DNA from 3 places in the Arthrobacter sp. ASL1 genome. Region 1 is predicted to be linked to each of the others. Evidence: riboswitches for the same ligand, from Rfam matches in the RefSeq annotation. Region 1 holds a riboswitch; each other region holds the start of a gene.
The links. A riboswitch is a leader RNA that binds a small molecule or an ion and turns the genes downstream of it on or off. The one in region 1 is predicted to bind cyclic di-AMP.
Positions count from the first base shown of each region.

Region 2: it holds a riboswitch for cyclic di-AMP, as region 1 does, so the genes downstream of both, AC1MEQ_RS06340 (C40 family peptidase) here and AC1MEQ_RS09870 (C40 family peptidase) in region 1, are expected to answer to the same signal.
Region 3: it holds a riboswitch for cyclic di-AMP, as region 1 does, so the genes downstream of both, AC1MEQ_RS18880 (C40 family peptidase) here and AC1MEQ_RS09870 (C40 family peptidase) in region 1, are expected to answer to the same signal.

Region 1 covers NZ_CM155284.1:2,093,833-2,099,510, forward strand. The annotation lists gene AC1MEQ_RS09855 (hypothetical protein) at 71-523, shown strand; gene AC1MEQ_RS09860 (DUF305 domain-containing protein) at 635-1,243, shown strand; gene AC1MEQ_RS09865 (F510_1955 family glycosylhydrolase) at 1,462-2,232, shown strand; cyclic di-AMP (ydaO/yuaA leader) riboswitch at 2,577-2,740, shown strand; gene AC1MEQ_RS09870 (C40 family peptidase) at 2,747-3,700, shown strand; gene AC1MEQ_RS09875 (D-2-hydroxyacid dehydrogenase) at 3,945-4,925, opposite strand; gene AC1MEQ_RS09880 (aspartate aminotransferase family protein) at 5,006-5,678, shown strand, end outside.
Region 2 covers NZ_CM155284.1:1,343,897-1,349,574, reverse strand. The annotation lists gene AC1MEQ_RS06345 (M23 family metallopeptidase) at 1-918, shown strand, start outside; cyclic di-AMP (ydaO/yuaA leader) riboswitch at 1,052-1,228, shown strand; gene AC1MEQ_RS06340 (C40 family peptidase) at 1,235-2,146, shown strand; gene AC1MEQ_RS06335 (HNH endonuclease) at 2,430-2,927, shown strand; gene AC1MEQ_RS06330 (NTP transferase domain-containing protein) at 2,924-3,685, shown strand; gene AC1MEQ_RS06325 (DUF6457 domain-containing protein) at 3,708-3,980, shown strand; gene AC1MEQ_RS06320 (molybdopterin molybdotransferase MoeA) at 3,980-5,197, shown strand; gene fdhD (formate dehydrogenase accessory sulfurtransferase FdhD) at 5,259-5,678, shown strand, end outside.
Region 3 covers NZ_JBWXQH010000002.1:41,303-46,980, reverse strand. The annotation lists gene AC1MEQ_RS18895 (hypothetical protein) at 637-1,014, shown strand; gene AC1MEQ_RS18890 (GNAT family N-acetyltransferase) at 1,276-1,773, opposite strand; gene AC1MEQ_RS18885 (hypothetical protein) at 2,158-2,379, opposite strand; gene AC1MEQ_RS18880 (C40 family peptidase) at 2,627-3,568, opposite strand; cyclic di-AMP (ydaO/yuaA leader) riboswitch at 3,575-3,736, opposite strand; gene AC1MEQ_RS18875 (NADH-quinone oxidoreductase subunit N) at 4,018-5,442, opposite strand; gene AC1MEQ_RS18870 (complex I subunit 4 family protein) at 5,439-5,678, opposite strand, start outside.

The DNA.
Region 1 (5,678 bases):
TGGTTTTGCGTCTGCTTGGCACCTGCCGTGGGCCCTCCCTTTTGGTCTCCAAAGTAGAATGGTCGCTGTGATGCTTACAGGAAGGACCGGTCCGCGCCCGCAGGCTTTCCTCCTCATGCTGTGCCTGGGAGCCGTCCTGACGGGCATCATTGGCATGCATCTGTGGATGGGCGGGCATGGGGAGCACTCGGAGACCCACGGAGCCCAGACCGCGTCGGCCTCGAAGTCGCCGGCAGGGTCGGACATGGCCGGCGTTCCGAAATTCCCCGGCCTCTCGGCGGAACACCACCCCCCGGGTGATGGTTTCCCGATGCTGGGCTGCGTCGGGACCTGCGACGCCGGTGACATGGCGGTCGGCATCTGCGTGTTGTCGTTGATCGTCTTGGCGACGTTCGGCTTCCTGCTCCCCCCACGGCAGGTGCTGCGGCATTCATTGCGGCGTCGCGGCCCACCACTTCACTGGCGGGGAATCAGGTTCGTGCCCACGCCTTCGTTAACCCAACTCTGCATCAGCCGTACCTAGAACCGGTATGCGGATCAGTCGCGCCTTTCTGGCCACTGGTCGGACTTCCCCGGCTACCCGTGGGTGGCCGAGTGACCTGCAGACATCTTGGACAACGAAGGACGAAACACCATGACACGCAAGCTTTTCCTGCCCGCCATCGGCGTGGCCGCAGCAATCTCCCTGGTCGGTTGTGCCGGCAACCAGGAACCCGGGGACTCGGCTTCCAGCTCGGCATCATCGCGACAGTCCACATCGCCGACCTCGGTCAGTGAGGTGGCGGCCGAGCACAATGACGCGGACACGATGTTCGCGCAGATGATGATCCCCCACCACCAGCAGGCCGTCCAGATGAGCGGGATCATGCTGGCCAAGGACGGGATCGAACCCGAGATCACCGATCTGGCCACCGAGATCAAAGACGCCCAGGGGCCGGAGATCCAAACTATGACCGGCTGGCTCACGGCGTGGGGCGAATCCACGGAAATGGGCATGGCCGGACACGGCATGGAGGGAATGATGACCGATGAGCAACTCAATGAGCTCCGGTCGGCGCAGGGCGCCGACGCAGCGCGGATGTTCCTGCAAGCGATGATCGAGCACCACCAGGGTGCCGTCGGCATGGCCGAGGACGAGATCGCCGATGGCCAGAACCCCCAGGCCATCGCCTTGGCCCAGCAGATCATCAAGACGCAGCAGGCCGAGATCAAGGAAATGCAGGACCTGCTCTCCGGCCTTTAGGCCACCACAGCCCTGCGTCCCAGTCGGTGTGGGGCCGGTACCGTCCGGTCCCACATCGGCCCATTCCCGCGCACCCGAGAACTCCCGAAGGAACCGGCATGTCCCCTCATTTTCCCCAGCCCCTCCTGCCCCGCCGCCGAACCTCAGCCGCTGCCGTCCTGGCAGCGGGCGCATTGCTTCTCTCTGCCTGTTCTCCCGCGTCCACCCTGGACGATCCTGTGCCTGCGGCAGCCGCCGCCGACTACCCCTCCAGCCACATCCACGGCATGGACGTCAACGCTGAAACGGGCAGGATCCTACTTGCCACCCACGACGGCCTGTATGACGTCTCCAAGAAGCCCGCCACCAAGATCGGTCCGAACATCGACCTCATGGGCTTCACCGCCGGCGCCAACGGGACCCTCTACGCCTCGGGCCACCCCGGCCCCGGGGTGGACCTACCCAACCCCGTGGGCCTAATCGAACCCACCAATGAGGGCAAGACGTGGACGCCGCTATCGCGCACCGGCCAGTCGGACTTCCATGCCCTGGCAGCCACCCACGAGGCCATCATCGGGTTCGATGGACAACTGCTCGTCAACGAAGGTGGCAGCTCATGGACCCCGGCCGAGGACCAGATACCGGCCTACCACCTCTCGGCCACCACGGACGGCCACGTTGCCCTGGCCACGACCGAGGACGGTTTGAGGCGCTCGGTCGACCACGGCAAGTCCTGGAACCCCGTGCCCGGAGCACCACTGTTGATGCTGACCGCCGTATCCGGCTCCAATGCGGCGGGAATCGCCCCCGACGGAACCGTGTATTCCAGCATGGACGCCGGCTTCACCTGGCGGAAGCAGGGCCACACCACCGGAGAGGCGGCCGCCATCGACGTGACCACCAGCGAAAGCGAGCCCCAGGTCTGGATCGCCTCTCCCACCGGTGTCCAGGTTTCCCGCGACATGGGCCGGTCGTTCACCGCCATCAAGGCCCAGACGGGCAAGGAGTGACAAATCGACCGGTCAAGTCCGCGCCACCACACGGGCGTGCACGGCTCGGGACGGACGCAGCCAAATGGCCTTGTTTTGTCCGAGGATCAGCCGGGCGAGCCTCGGAGGGGTCTTCACCGAGACGGTGAAATCCGCGGCCCTGCCCGGCGCTCAAGCGGCCGAGGGATCTACCAAGGGGCTCGAACCGGGCATCACGCTGGCTACGCATCGACCTCCACCGTGACCCAAGGGAAACCGTTTCGTAACCAATTCGTGACTTTTACACTTATTTCTTGTAAATTCGTATGCGTGCCGGGCTTCCGATGGGCCCGGTACACCCGCGTGGATTGCCGAGCACTGCCACCACTGCGGGTTCCGTTCACGCAAAGTCTGGCAGTGGCGGGGGAACCAATATCGGGTCCGCAAGGATCCTTGGGGTTAAGCGCGTCGCACTGAATCATCAGCGCGGACGCCGGGTGGCTCCCACCCGAACCCGACAGCTCACCCCGCAGGCATTGGGAGAGGTATTCACTACATGACCAAGAGCCAAGCCCTGGGCCGCCACCGCGCCACGCCCGTCCGCACGAACCCGTTGGGGTCGATCTCCAAGGCCGTGTCCTCAAACTCCGGCTCCGTCGGCCGCCAGGCGGCAGTCATCGCCGCCGCGTCCGGCCTCGTGCTGACCCTCGGCCTTCCGGCCGAGGCCGCGCCTGCCGCCCGCGCCGCAGATAAGGCCCCCGTCACCGACGTGCAGCGTGCATCGGTGACCACCCCGGCAGCCGTGACCGTGCCCGCCGCGAAGCCGGAGTCGAAGGGCTCGCAGATCAAGGTCTCCGTCGCCGACATCTCCTCGACGTCCGGTGCCGCCTACCGCGAGGCACAGCGCCAGGCCGCCGCCGAGCGCGAAGCCGCCCAGCAGGCGGCCGCCGCCGAGCGCGAAGCCGCCCAGCAGGCAGCCGCCGCCGAGCGTGAAGCCGCCCAGGAGGCCTCCGCCGACCGCCAAGTCGCCGCGTCCTCGCAGAGCAGCAGCTCGCGGGATACCGCCAGCGCCAGCTCCTCCTCTTCCGACTCGAGCGTGACGACCGCTTCCGCCGGCACCGTGACCAAGAAGGCCGAACCGGCTTCCGCTCCCAGCGCAGGGCTGTCCGGCATCGCCGCAACGGCCATGCAGTACAAGGGATCGCCCTACGTTTTCGGTGGGAGCTCCCCTAGCGGCTGGGATTGCTCGGGCTTCGTGCAGTACGTCTACGGTCAGCACGGCATCAGCCTGCCCCACAACACGTCGGCCATTCGCGGCAGCGGCAAGTTCGTCAGCACCTCGAACCCCAAGCCGGGCGACCTTGTCTACCAGAATGGTGGAAGCCATGTCGGCATCTACATCGGTGGCGGCAAGATCATCGGTGCCCAAAATCCCTCGGTCGGGACCGTGATACGGCCTGCGGACAGCCCCTACGGCCCCCTCATGGGCTACTACACCTACGTAGGCTAGCCGCGACGATATGTGGGCTCCATCCGTGCCGGATGGGGCCCGCACGTCCTTAAGGATGTGGATCTGTGACGACCAAAAGATGAATTATCCTGGCCGGCTCGGAGCACCATGGCGAAATCGCGTGGCGAGTCGTTGGAGTGGGCTGCCGGGATTGCCGCCGCCTGCCTTTGCTCAGGAGTTCCGGGCACCCATGGACGACCCGGACGCCTGATCGTGCGGCTTCCCCGATGGCAGTCCACCAGCGCTACGACGACGGAGCGGTACTGACGTAACCGCGGTCCTTGTCCACCACGTTGTTCAGTGGCTCGCCGGCGATGTAGGCGTCGAGGTTGGCCAGGAACTGGTCGGCCAGCTCGTCCCGCCAGCCATGGACATCGCCGCTCATGTGGGCGGAGATGTGCACGTTCTCCATCTCCCAGAACGGGTGGTCGACGGGCATCGGCTCGACGGCAACGACGTCGAGCGAGGCGGCGGCGATCTGGCCATCCCGGAGCGCCTCGATGAGCGCCGGTTCATCGACCAGGGAACCGCGGCCGATGTTGACCAGGTGGGCGCTCGGCTTCATGGCCGCCAGCACCTGCGCGTTCAAGATCCCGCGGGTGGCCTCGGTCAGCGGCGCGGCCAGCACCACATGGTCTGCGTCTCCCACCCGGGCGGCGAGCTCGTCGCTGGGAAAGACGGTGCCGAAGTCGGGATCCGCTTCCCGCGGTGTGCGCCCGGCACCCTGGACCTGCATGCCGACGGCCCGCAGCAACCGGGCGGTGGCCCGGCCGATCCCGCCGGTCCCGACCACGATCGCGCGTGAACCGGCCGTGCGCGTCAGCTCGCGGTGCTGCCAGGTGCCCCGGCGCTGCAACGCCTCGCTGCGGTGCAGCTGCTTGTCGTGCGCGAGCACCGAGGCCAGCACGAACTCGGCGATGGGCTGGGAAAACGTCCCATGCGCGTTGGTGAGCACCACCGGGGCCTCGCGCAATCCGTCGAAGAGCATCGCATCCACACCGGCCGCGGCCACGTGCACCCACTCCAGCGCATCGGCGGCATGCCAGGCATCGCGAAGTGCCGAGGAGAAGAAGTCCCACAACAGGAGGGTGCCGGCGCCCTGCAACGCCTCGGCCAGGGTGTCGGCATGGGCGACGACGACGTCGGCGCGCTCGCGGATGGCGTCCAGGTTGTAGGGTTCGGGCACGCCGGGTGCGGTGAGCAGGGCCAGTCGCGGGCGGTTCATTTCGGTGTGTTTCACGTCATCAACGCTACAGTTCAAAAAGATTGTTGACAATCTACCGATCGGGCCACCACGATGAACACATGACGACTTTGAGCCCCCTGTTGAAGCAAGCGACCCCCGTGGTCGTCGACCACGCCCTCGGATCCTGGATCTACGGAACCGACGGAGCCGAATACCTGGATTTCACCACCGGCATCGGGGTGACCAGCACCGGCCACTGCCACCCGCGCGTCGTCGCCGCCGCGCAGGAACAGTGCGGCAAGATCATCCACGCCCAGAACACGACCGTGATGCACCAGCCGCTGCTGGAACTGACCGACAAGCTCGGTGAGAAGCTGCCGTCCGGGCTGGACTCCGTCTTCTACGCCAACTCCGGCTCCGAGGCCGTCGAGGCCTCCATCCGCCTGGCCCGCATGGCCACCGGACGACCGAACATCGTGGTCTTCCAGGGCGGCTTCCACGGCCGCACCGTCGCCGCGGCGTCCTTGACCACCGCCGGCACCCGTTTCTCCGCCGGTTTCTCCCCGCTGATGGCCGGCGTCCACATGTCCGCCTTCCCGTACGCCTACCGCTACGGCTGGGATGAGGACACCGCCATCGACTTCGCCCTGCAGGAACTGGACTACCTGCTGACCACGCGCACCGCCCCGAACGACACCGCCGCCTTCCTCATCGAACCGGCCCTGGGCGACGGCGGCTACCTGCCCACCCCGCCGCGCTTCCTCGAGGGGCTGCGCGAACGCGCCACACGGC
Region 2 (5,678 bases), 750 kb from region 1:
CCCTCCGCCGCCCCCTTGCGGCAGGACGCCGCCGCGCCCGCCGTGGCCGAGCAAACCGCTCCGGTTGCGGACATCATCCCCCTGCTGGCCGACGCCGCCCCGGTGCATCCGCACGCGGCCTCGGTCCAGAACCGGGGAAGCTTCGACGCGACGGTCATCGGCCTTCCGGAGGGCACGCGCGCCGTATCCGCGGAACCCCGGCCGGCTGGTTTGCCGAAGAAGCCGCGCGGTGGGGCAGCTGCCCCACGCACCGCGGCGCGCCCGGCGCTGGCCTGGAGCCACCGCTTCGCGGCGGTTGCCGCGGTGTCCGGCCTGGCGCTGGCCGCTGCCTACCCCACCCTGGCCGGCAGCGAGGAGGAACCCGCTCAGCGCGTGGCCCACGAGTCGGCCGTCAACGTCGCCGACGTGACCGTGCCGGGATCCGAGAACTTCTCGGTGGTCCGGGCCTCGGTGTCCAGCAGCTTCACCAAGGACGACCAGCTCAGCTACCTGATGTCCGCCTCCGGCGGGAACATCAACACCATCGACACCCAAGGTGTCCTGGCCCAGCCCGTCGACCACGTCAGGATCACCTCGCCCTTCGGCGCACGGGCAAATCCGACGGGCGAAGGGGCCCAGGTTCATATCGGCCAGGACTACGGCGTTCCCTGTGGAACCCCTGTCAAGGCATCGGCATCGGGGACGGTCGTCCAGGCGGGCTGGGCCGGCCATTCGGGCAACCGGGTGCGCATCGACCATGGCAATGGCCTGGAGACGACCTACAACCACAACACCAGCCTGAAGGTCTCGGTCGGGCAGGCGGTCAAGCGCGGGGACGTGGTGTCCTTGAGCGGAACGACCGGCAACTCGACCGGCTGCCACCTGCACCTCGAGGTGCTCGTCGACGGCAACGCGGTCGACCCCGCAGGGTGGCTGTAGGGTCCGAAAACCAGGGGCCGTGATCGGGAAATAACCATTCCGTGACCTGAACGTGACTTTTACAAACATTTCATATATCGTTGTCGACGTGCCAGGCCGCATAGGGGCCGGGCACACTCGGGCAGATTGCCGAATACTGCCACCGCCCGAGGTCCGTTCGCAAAGAATCGCTGGCAGTAGCGGGGGAACCACATTTCGGGTCCGCAAGGATCCTTGGGGTTAAGTGTCGCGGTCCATTTCACTGGACGGGACACCGAGTGACTCCCACTCGAATCCGACAGCTCACCCCGCAGGCATTGGGAGAGGTACTCAATACATGACTAAGCGTCAAGCTCTGGGCCGCCACCGCGCCACGCCCGTCCACACCAACCCGTTGGGGTCGATCTCCAAGGCCGTGTCCTCCAACGCCGGCTCCGTCGGACGCCAGGCAGCAGTCATCGCCGCCGCGTCCGGCCTCGTGCTGACCCTCGGTGTTCCGGCCCAGGCCACCACGGCCACCCGCGCCGCCGACAAGGCCCCGGTCACCGACATCCAGCGTGCATCCGTGACCACCCCGGCAGCCGTGACCGTGCCCGCCGCGAAGTCGGAGTCCAAGGGCTCGCAGATCAAGGTCTCCGTCGCCGACATCAAGTCGACGTCCGGTGCGGCCTACCGCGAGGCACAGCGCCAGGCCGCCGCCGAGCGCGAAGCCGCCCAGGAGGCCGCCGCCGCAGAGCGCGAAGCCGCCCAGCAGGCCGCAGCCGACCGCTCCGCGTCCTCGCAGGCCAGCAGCTCGCAGGGGACCTCCAGCGCCTCATCCTCTTCCGACTCGAGCGTGACGACCGCCTCCGCCGGTGCCGTGACCAAGAAGGCCGAGCCGGCATCCGCTCCCAGTGCAGGGCTGTCCGGCATCGCCGCTACCGCCATGCAGTACAAGGGCTCGCCGTACGTCTTCGGCGGCTCGACCCCGGGTGGCTGGGACTGCTCCGGATTCGTGCAGTACGTGTACGGTCAGCACGGCATCAGCCTGCCCCACAACACCTCTGCCATTCGCGGCAGCGGCAAGTTCGTTCGCACCTCGAGCCCCAAGCCGGGCGACCTCGTGTACCAGAACGGTGGAAGCCACGTGGGCATCTACATCGGTGGTGGCAAGATCATCGGGGCCCAGAACCCGTCGGTCGGCACCGTGCTTCGTCCGGCCGATAGCGCGTACGGGCCGCTGATGGGTTACTACACCTACGTCGGCTAGTCGAAAACGCCTTTAGTGGAGTCCTCACCCGTTTGGGTGGGGACTTCGCTGGTTTAAGACGGCTCGTTTCCGACCGTGAACGAGTCCGTACCAGCCGCTGAACCGCCAGCGACCGGGGCGTGAACACGCGCCCGGGGGACCGCGGACACGCCGCCGACAGCCGCGCCCTACTCCCCATGGCGGCGCCGCCGGGCTTAGGCTGGTGCCCGATGGCCCTTGCACGGCGCCCGGGTCCGACGGCTTGGCTGGCCGGTGCGGGTGCACACCACGACGAGGAACGCTGATGCGAACCCTGGTACTGAACGCAGGATACGAACCACTGGCGGTGGTCACCTTCCGCCGCGCGCTGCTGCTGGTGCTCACGGGCAAGGCCAGCGTCCTGGCCGAGGTCGGGGAGCCGGTCGTCACGCCACGGATGGTCCTGGGTCGCCCCTCGGTCATCCTGCTCAACCGCTACGTCAAGGTCCCGTACCGCGAGTCCGTCAACGTGACCCGCCGCGGGGTACTGCGCCGAGACGGACGCCGGTGCGGCTACTGCGGTAAGGCGGCGACCACGGTGGACCACATCATGCCCCGGTCGCGGGGAGGATCGAACAGCTGGGAGAACCTCATCGCCTGCTGCCTGGCCTGCAACAGCACCAAGGGGGACAAGACGCTTCGCCAACTGGGGTGGAACCTGCGCGTGAAGCCCACAAGCCCGCGCGGCCCACAATGGTTCATCACCGAACTCGAACGCCCCGCCCCCGAATGGACGGATTTCCTCGCGGGGAGGGCGGCATGAACTTCGACGCCATCGTCGTCGCCGGTGGACGCGGCAGGAGGCTCGGCGGCACCGACAAGCCGCTGCTGCACCACGGCGGGGCCACCCTGCTGGACCATGCCCTGCGCGCCACCGCGGCGGCCCACCGCATCGCCGTCGTCGGCCCCACCGAGTTGAATCCGGTCATCTCCCGTTACGCCACCGAGGCGGATGCGGGCCAGATCATCACCCTGACGCGGGAGTACCCGGCGTTCGCCGGACCGGCGGCGGCCGTAGCCGCCGGCATGCGCGCGCTGGGCGACGGTGCCGCCGGGGAAGTGCCGATGCCGGGAGAGCACGCACCGCTGACCCTGATCCTCGCCGCCGACCTCATCAGCCCGGGGCCCGTCGCTGCGGCCATCGTCAAGTACGCGGTGGAACACGCAGCCGGCGGCCAGGGCCCCTTGCCGGCGGCCGTTGCCGGCCCCGACCCCGCCGTCGAGCCGAACGCACTGGCCATGCCGCTGGCCGAATTCGGCAGGGCCTGGGTCCCCGTCGACGCCCAGGGACGGCTTCAGCCACTGAGCTGCGTCATCGAGACCCCGGCCCTGTTGCGCGCCATCGAGGCCGCGGAAAAACCGGGCGAGGGCCTGGCCAACTCATCGATGATGCGCTTGCTTGCTAAGGTGCAGATAGTCAGGGTGTCCCTGGACGGCGTGGACTACGCGGACGTGGACACCTGGGAAGACGCCGACAAGGCGGGCATCGCCCGTCCCTCGGCCCCCGGAGGGGCCCCATAGCCCGCCACTACAGGAGGTACGGATGACCGAGATGCCAGAGCTGGATGCCTGGGTGGCCGAACTGCTGGAGGGCCTCGAGATCCCGGACGCCCCCGTCGACGTGGACTCCATCCTGGGCATGGCCGGCGTGGCCGCCCACTCGATCATCCGGCCCGCCGCGCCGGTGACGACCTACATCGCCGGATACGCGGCCGGCCTGGCCGCGGGTGCGGGAATGGCCGGCGAGGTGGCCTCCATGGAGGGGGCCCGCGCCCGGGTCAACCAGCTCCTCGACCGCCGCGCCTCCGACCAGTAGTGCACGAAGCCGACTGGCAGGGCGCCCGCAGCGCCGCCTACGAGGCGGGTCTGGCCCTCGCAGCAGACCACGGTGCCGTCGAGCAGGAGCCGCTGGCCCGTGCCACCGGACGTGTCCTCGCCCGCGACATCGCCTCCCTGCACACCATGCCGCACTACGCGTCCTCCGCCATGGACGGCTGGGCCGTCGCGGGCCAGGGGCCCTGGCGGCCCGGCGCGGCCGCCCGTCCGCACTCCGCCTCCGGCGCCGTCCCCTCCCCACTCGCCCCGGGAACCGCCCGGGCCATCGTCACCGGGGAGACCGTGCCACCGGGCACGACGGCGATCCTGCGCCAGGAGGACTCGGTGCTGGACCCGGGACCCGGCCTCCTCTCCGCCCTGCGGACGCCCCGGCCCGGGGCCGACATCCGCCCCGCCGGACGGGAGGCCTCCGCCGGGGAACTGCTGCTGGCTGCCGGAACCCGCCTGGTCCCCGGCCAGATCGCCGTCGCCGCCGTCGGCGGGCACGACACCCTGCCGGTCACCGCTCCGCTCCGGGTCCGGCTGGTGCTGACCGGCGATGAGGTCGTCACCTCCGGCATCCCGCTGCCCGGCCAGGTCAGGGACACCTTCGGGCCCGTCCTGCCGTCCTGCATCGAGGCACTGGGTGGCGACGTGGTGGACACCGTGCGCATCGGCGATGACCGCCGGGCCACCCTCGAGGCGCTGGACTCGCCGGCCGCCCGTACCATGGACGTGCTGGTCAGCACGGGCGGGACCGGGCACTCGCCGGCCGACCACCTGCGGCCGGCCGCCGACCAGCTCGGCGCCACCACCCTCATCGGGTCCGTGGCCATGCGCCCCGGACACCCGGCCATGCTCTCCCGCCTGCCGGACGGCCGGCTGCTCGTCGCCCTGCCCGGGAATCCGCTGGCCGCGCTCATGGCCGTGGTGACCCTGCTGGAACCGCTGCTCGAAGCGGCCACTGGCCAGCCGCCGTCGTCCCCGGTTTCCGCCCGCAGCGGTGAGGCGATCCGCGGGGCCGGACACTCCCACCGGTTGCTGCCGGCCCGTTGGGCGGATGCGGCCGACCGGCAGGTGCTGGTGCCCTCCGAGCACACCGGATCGGCCATGATGCGGGGGCTGGCCCATGCCGACGTGGTGCTGGTCGTCCCGCCCGCCGGGGCTGCCGCCGGCGGCCCGGTCGGCTACCTCCCGCTGCCGTGGTACGGTCGGTGAAACGCCTCGGCCCGGCGCTGTTGCCGCGCCCTCGAGGCGGCGGAGCGAAGGAGGCCCCCGGGTGGGCAGATTGACCCAACGGCGCCGCATCGTGCGGTATTCGGTGGACGGCGGCCCGCGCGTCCGCGAGGAGACGATGGCCGCGGAGGAACCCCTGGAAATCCGCATGGGCGGACGTGTCTTCAGCGTCACCATGCGCACCCCGGGCGACGATTTCGACCTCGTCGCCGGATTCCTGGTCAGCGAGGGCATCGTCGCCGACCCCGGCGAACTGGCCAGCCTGCGCTTCTGCGCCGGCGAGGACGAGGACGGTCGCCAGACGTTCAACGTCGTCGAGGCCCAGCTGGGGCCCGGCGCCATCATCCCGGACCCCTCCCTGGACCGGCATGTCTACACGTCCTCCTCCTGCGGGATCTGCGGGACCGCCTCGATCGACGCCGTCTCCAAGACCAGCCGCTTCACCCTGGACCCGGAGGCCGGG
Region 3 (5,678 bases), on a different replicon from region 1:
GCGACTTCGGAAAATGACAGACGGGGGCGTGTCTTGACCGGACGTCTTGCATCCCATGGGTTGCAAGACGACGTTTCCTCCAGCGGCTCCACCGGCGATGGGTGCGAGCGAACTAGCCAATAACGCTCATGATGGGCCGTTGTTCCGGAGCAGTATGGCGGCGTCACCATAGGGTGAATGAGCTGCACCCCTCGATCCGGCTGGAGGACGCGTATGTGGTGCCCAGTTCTGACTGGCCCGCATGTGTGGTCCCCGTGATTTGCGGCCAGACCGCGACGTCCGGGGGCGGCCAATGTCAGCGGAATTAGTCCGCCTATGTCGCAGAGCACCCGGTGGCGGTTGTGAGTTCGAGGAATCTGTGAAGCAGATAGTCTGGTTGCAGTGCAAGGCCCAATGCCTTGTCGAGTCTCTGGGGGAAACATCGGGGCCAAAGCAGTAAACCAGTATGCCTGTGGTATGCCCCGTGGTCGCGGGAGTCGCCTCTAGGGAGAGGCGGATGCACGCACCATGACTGCTCCCCGGCAAGGATCCACGAAGGTGTCTGGATCGGTATCTTCAACCAATGCCCATGCCCATCGAGGCCTGGCGCTTTTGGCCTTGATTCCCGCGGCGTCCAGGGGCTTTCGCCTCCAACGCGTGGCCTTCGACGCAACAGCCATGCGCCTGACCAGCGGGCAAGGCCAAGTCGGGGAATTCGATCCCGTGGACCGCGGCGCCATCTCCATCTGGGCGAACGGACAAATCGGCGCATTCCCCGGGTGGATTGGCGGCAGCCATGCCAATGACCTCTATGCGCTGGGAGGCCACGCGGATTTCCTGAAGACAGGTGGCCTCGATGCCGCCTATACGGCAATTGAATTCTTCGAGCGGACGATCGAAGCGCACATTGCCTGCCGCGGGCGTCACTATGTCTTCACCGTTCCCGCGGGACACCGGGATCGTTTGTGGCCATACGCATTCCAATACCAAATCGATTCCCATCCAGGCTCATTGGTGCACCACTTCCCAACTTGAGCGCAAGATATCCAGCAGCGCTGCAATGATCTGGTTCCGAATTGGAGCGGTCGCGTCATTAAGGCGCCTCCGCTAGTCTCAGTAGTGGGGGCGTCTCAGAGCGAAAAACGCTCGTGCGGCCACACACTTGGGGGTCGTGCGGCCGCGGATCGAACCATGTCCGGGGTGAGGGTTCGATCAAGGCCTACAGTACCCTGCGGTCCGATTCGGATTTCCCGCCGGCAGAAACCGGGTCACTTTCCAGCCGCGCCGAGACTCGGGCTATCCCTCAGTCGGTTGCCCGGCCGTTTGGGGATCTTGTCTTATCAGCGGGATCGCCCCCGTTTCGCTACGGATAAAGGCGGCCGCGTCCGGGGACGTGAGGCTGGTTTCATGGTGGCGGGACCGGCGGGAGCCTGTCAGCCGGACGAAGTCGAGGGGGATCTTGGGGTCCTCATCCGCTTTCTGGTGGGAAGGCGAGGGAATGCGGTCTTGCCAGGCGGTGGGGACAAGTTCGCTGAATTCCCGGTGCTCGGCGATGAAGGTGCGTATGGCCGGGCAGAAAGGAAAAACAGCCAGGCGGCTGGTGTGTGCTTCCGTCAAGACGTGGTGGATGAGGAGTTCCACCAGTAGCTCCGATTTGAAGCGGCGTTTCATGGAGGTGTGAAGAAGCCACATGTCGGTGCCGTCCATGCTGTATTGCACGAAGCCAGCCAGTTCGCCGGCCTTGAAGATTTGGTATTGGAGTTGCTCGCGGTTGTTTTCGATGGCGATGGGCATTTACAGAGCCGCCTCGGTAGCGAAACCCGCGAACAGTAGCCGTTTCTCCGGCAGCGAGGTCCGGAATCGAGGGGAGGGCGGTACAGGCTTGAAGCGATTCACTGCGGCTCCTTGTCAGGACTGGAGCCCCGCTGCTTAGGCCGGTTCCGGTTTCTGCAGAGGGCGCCAGTGCTTGGCAACTCTGGTCCCGCAATAATACGCATTTTCCCAGCTCAAAAGCGGATCAAGTGGTTCCCAAGGAAACGATCCTTGGTGGGGAAGGTCTGCGGCTATCGGTCGTGACCCGTTTTTGCCCTTCGCGGGCGCATGGGAGCCAGGTGCAGCGCACCGGCTTGGGCTGCTTCGTCGGAAATATTGTCCCTGACGCCGGGCGCGACCGGCCGTTCAGTCCGGGAGGGGCGGAGCCCATGAGATGGTGATGTCCGCGCCTTCTTCTGCTTTGGCGATGAGCAGGCGCAGTTCCTGGCCGAAGAGCCGTTCGTGGCTACCGGACTGGTCGCCGTCGAAGAGCTCCAGGAGCTGTGCCATGGCCTTGGCCATGGCTCGACCCCAGTCCTTGGGGTGCGCGCTGGAAGCGTAGACGGTCGCAGAATACGTTTGTTCCATAGCCAGAGTGTGCGCCGCCTGCAATGACGGGACAAGCTACTTGTCGGCGCAGACTGGGACGGGAGGCAAAGACTGCCGGGGTGGACGTCCGGTGACAGGCATTGCATTCGACTTCTGAAGCTGACATGCGGACGTGCTGCCTGTGACGCACCCGAGTTCTCGCTGAGACGCTCCGGCGGGTGCGGTTTTCATCGTAGATGCACGTAGGGCCCCTCCGAGAGCGGAGGGGCCCTACTGCGGATATTGCTTAGCCTACGTAGGTGTAGTAGCCCATCAACGGGCCGTAGGGGCTGTCGGCCGGACGAACCACGGTGCCGACGGAGGGGTTCTGTGCGCCGATGATCTTCCCGCCACCGATGTAGATGCCCGCGTGGCTGCCGCCGTTCTGGTAGACCAGGTCGCCGGGCTTGGGGTTGGAGGTGCGCACGAACTTGCCGCTGGTGCGGATGGCGGTCGTGTTGTGGGGCAGGCTGATCCCGGCCTTGCCGTAGATGTACTGGATGAACCCGGAGCAATCCCAACCCGAAGGGCTGCTACCGCCCCAGACATAGGGTGTGCCCTCGTAGCTCATGGCCATGCCCGCGATGCCCGAGAGGCCGGCGCTGGACGTTGGGGCGGCGTCGGTCTTCTTAGGGGTGGAGGCCGTGGTGACCGAGCCTGCCGACGTATTGTTGCTCGTGCTCGTGCTCGTGCTCGTGCTCGCCTGCGCAGAGGACTGGCGGCTCTCGCGGGTCATGGCTGCACCTGCGGCCGCTTCCTCGCGCTCGGCTGCAGCGGCTTCTTCTTGGGCGGCTTCACGCTCGGCGGCGGCTTCCTGGGCTTCTTCGCGCTCGGCTGCGGCCTTGCGCAATGCCGCGCGGTGAGCCGAGCCGTCAGTGGACTTGACGTCGGCGACGGAGACCTTGATCTGCTTCAGATCTTGTGGCTTGGCGTCCGCAACGGTGACGGCGGCGGGGGAGTCCACGGAAGTACGCAGGATGTCCGCAGCCGGGGCCTTGGCAGCCTCGCGGGCGGCCGGGGCACCCTCGGCCGGAACGCCGAGGGTCAGCACGAGGCCGGAAGCCGCAGCGATGACAGCGGCCTGGCGGCCAACGGAACCTGCGTTGGAGGAAACCGCCTTGGAGATCGAGCCCAAGGGGTTGCTGCGGACGGGCATGGCGCGGTGGCGGCCCAGGTGTCGCTTGGTCATGTGTTGATTACCTCTCCCAATGCCTGCGGGGTTAGCTGTCGGGTTCGAGTGGGAGTCACTCGGCGTCTGCGCTGAATGGCAGCGAGACGCTTAACCCCAAGGGCCCGGTGGACCCGGATTTGGTTCCCCCGCCACTGCCAGAAGCTTCGCGAACGGAACCCGAAGTGGTGGCAGTGCTCGGCAATCCACTCGGGTGTGCCGGGCTCATAGGAAGCCCGGCACGCAAATGAATTTACATGAAACGGATGTAAAAGTCACGAATCGATTACGGAACCGTGTCCTTTTGGTCTCGACGACCTTTCCCTCCCTGGCCGTTGGTTCCGGGCGGTGATGCAAGACGATGGTCCTCGAAGTCTTCCTGGCGGTACACGGTAAGCGGAAAGTGCAGCCACAACGCACGATCGACCACGCCGGCCATCCCGAGTGGTTGGCCCGATGACCGAAGCGGTTCACCCGGCGACGGCGAACCAGATTCCGGCCCCGACGGCCCCGGCTGCGAGGACCAGGGCACCGAGCACGATAGCGGTGGCCACCACGGTGCGGGCAACCTCCCGTGGCGCCGTGGACAAACCGGTGCTGCAGTCCCCGGCGGGGTGGAAGGCGGGGCGGATGAGCCTGAGGTAGTAGACAAGGCTCAGCACCGTGTTGGCTGCGGCGAACACGACCAGCCAGGACATGCCGCCATTCCAGGCGACGGTGAACACGGCGACCTTGCCCAGGAACACCGCCGTGGGCGGTGTTCCCACGAGGCTGAGGGCCCCCACGACGAGGGAACCGGTCAGCCACGGGTGCCCACGTGCCAATCCCACCCAGTCGCCCAGCTCTTCGCGCCGGGGGAAGCAGGCGACGACGGCGAACACGGCCAGGTTCGTTAGCGCGTAGAAGACGATGTAGGCCAGCAGGGCCACCGAGGCGCCCTCGCTGCGGGTGATGACGGCAACGGGCATCAGCAGGTAGCCGACCTGGCTGACCGTCGACCAGCCCAGCAGGCGCCTGACGTTCTCCTGCGCCAACGCGGCAAGGTTTCCGATGCCCATGCTGGCCGCTGCGAGCACGGCCACGAGCAGCGGGACATCCACCGTGGCGGGCATGAGTGCCACCAGCCGGCCCATGGCCACGAGTGCGCCGATCTTCGGCACGGTCGTGATGAACGCTGCGATGCCTATCCCGGAGGCCTGGCTGGCGTCGGGGATCCAGAAGTGGCCGGGCACCGCACCGGCCTTGAAGGTCAAGCCGATGAGGACCGCGACGGCCCCGCCGGCGACGGCGGCCTGCGGGGCCTGGGGAAGAGCCTCCGTCATGCCCGCGTAGCTGCTCGTGCCGGCAACTGCGGTCAGCACGGCAACGCCTGCCATGAGCAGGACTCCGGACAGGGCGCCGATGAGGTAGGTCTTCAGGGTTGCCTCGGCGGCCGTCCCGCTGCGCGATAGGCCGATCAGCGCGTACAGGGGGATGCTCGCCAGCAGGTACCCGGCGACCAGGACCAGCAGGTCGGTCGTCCCCCCGATCACGACTGTTCCGAGCGTGGCCAGCAACAACAGGGCATAGGTTTCGCTTTCACGCGCCGTGCTGGCGAATTCATGCCGGCCGAGCAGGACCACCACGAGCGTGGCCAGCGGGGCCGCCATCCGCACGACCGCAGTGGACGGGTCCAGTGCGTAGGTTCCACTGAAGATCGACTCCGGCCCTCCCGGCACTGCCGCCATCCCGGTCGCTGCGCTGGCGACCAGGGCACCGAGGGTGAGCCAGCGGGTGGGATGCTGGCGGGTGCGGGGCAGGAAGCTGCCGCCCAGCAGCACCAGCACTGCCGTGGCGAGCAGGATGATCTCTGGCAGCAGCGCCGGGTAGTCCATGTCCATTGCCATTGCCGTCATGGGCCCAGGCTGACGACGAGGTTCTGCGCCGCGGGTCCGATCATCGCCAGCAGCGGGCCGGGGATGAGACCGATGAGCACGGACAGCCCCATCAGGATGGCCAGGGCCGTGCTCTCGCGGGGGCGCAGGTCGCTGAAACCGACGGACAGTTCCCGTGTCTGGCCCGTGAACACGTGCTGGAAGGCGCGCAAGAAAAGGACTGCGGTGATCAGGATGCCGGGAAGGGCAACCAGGGC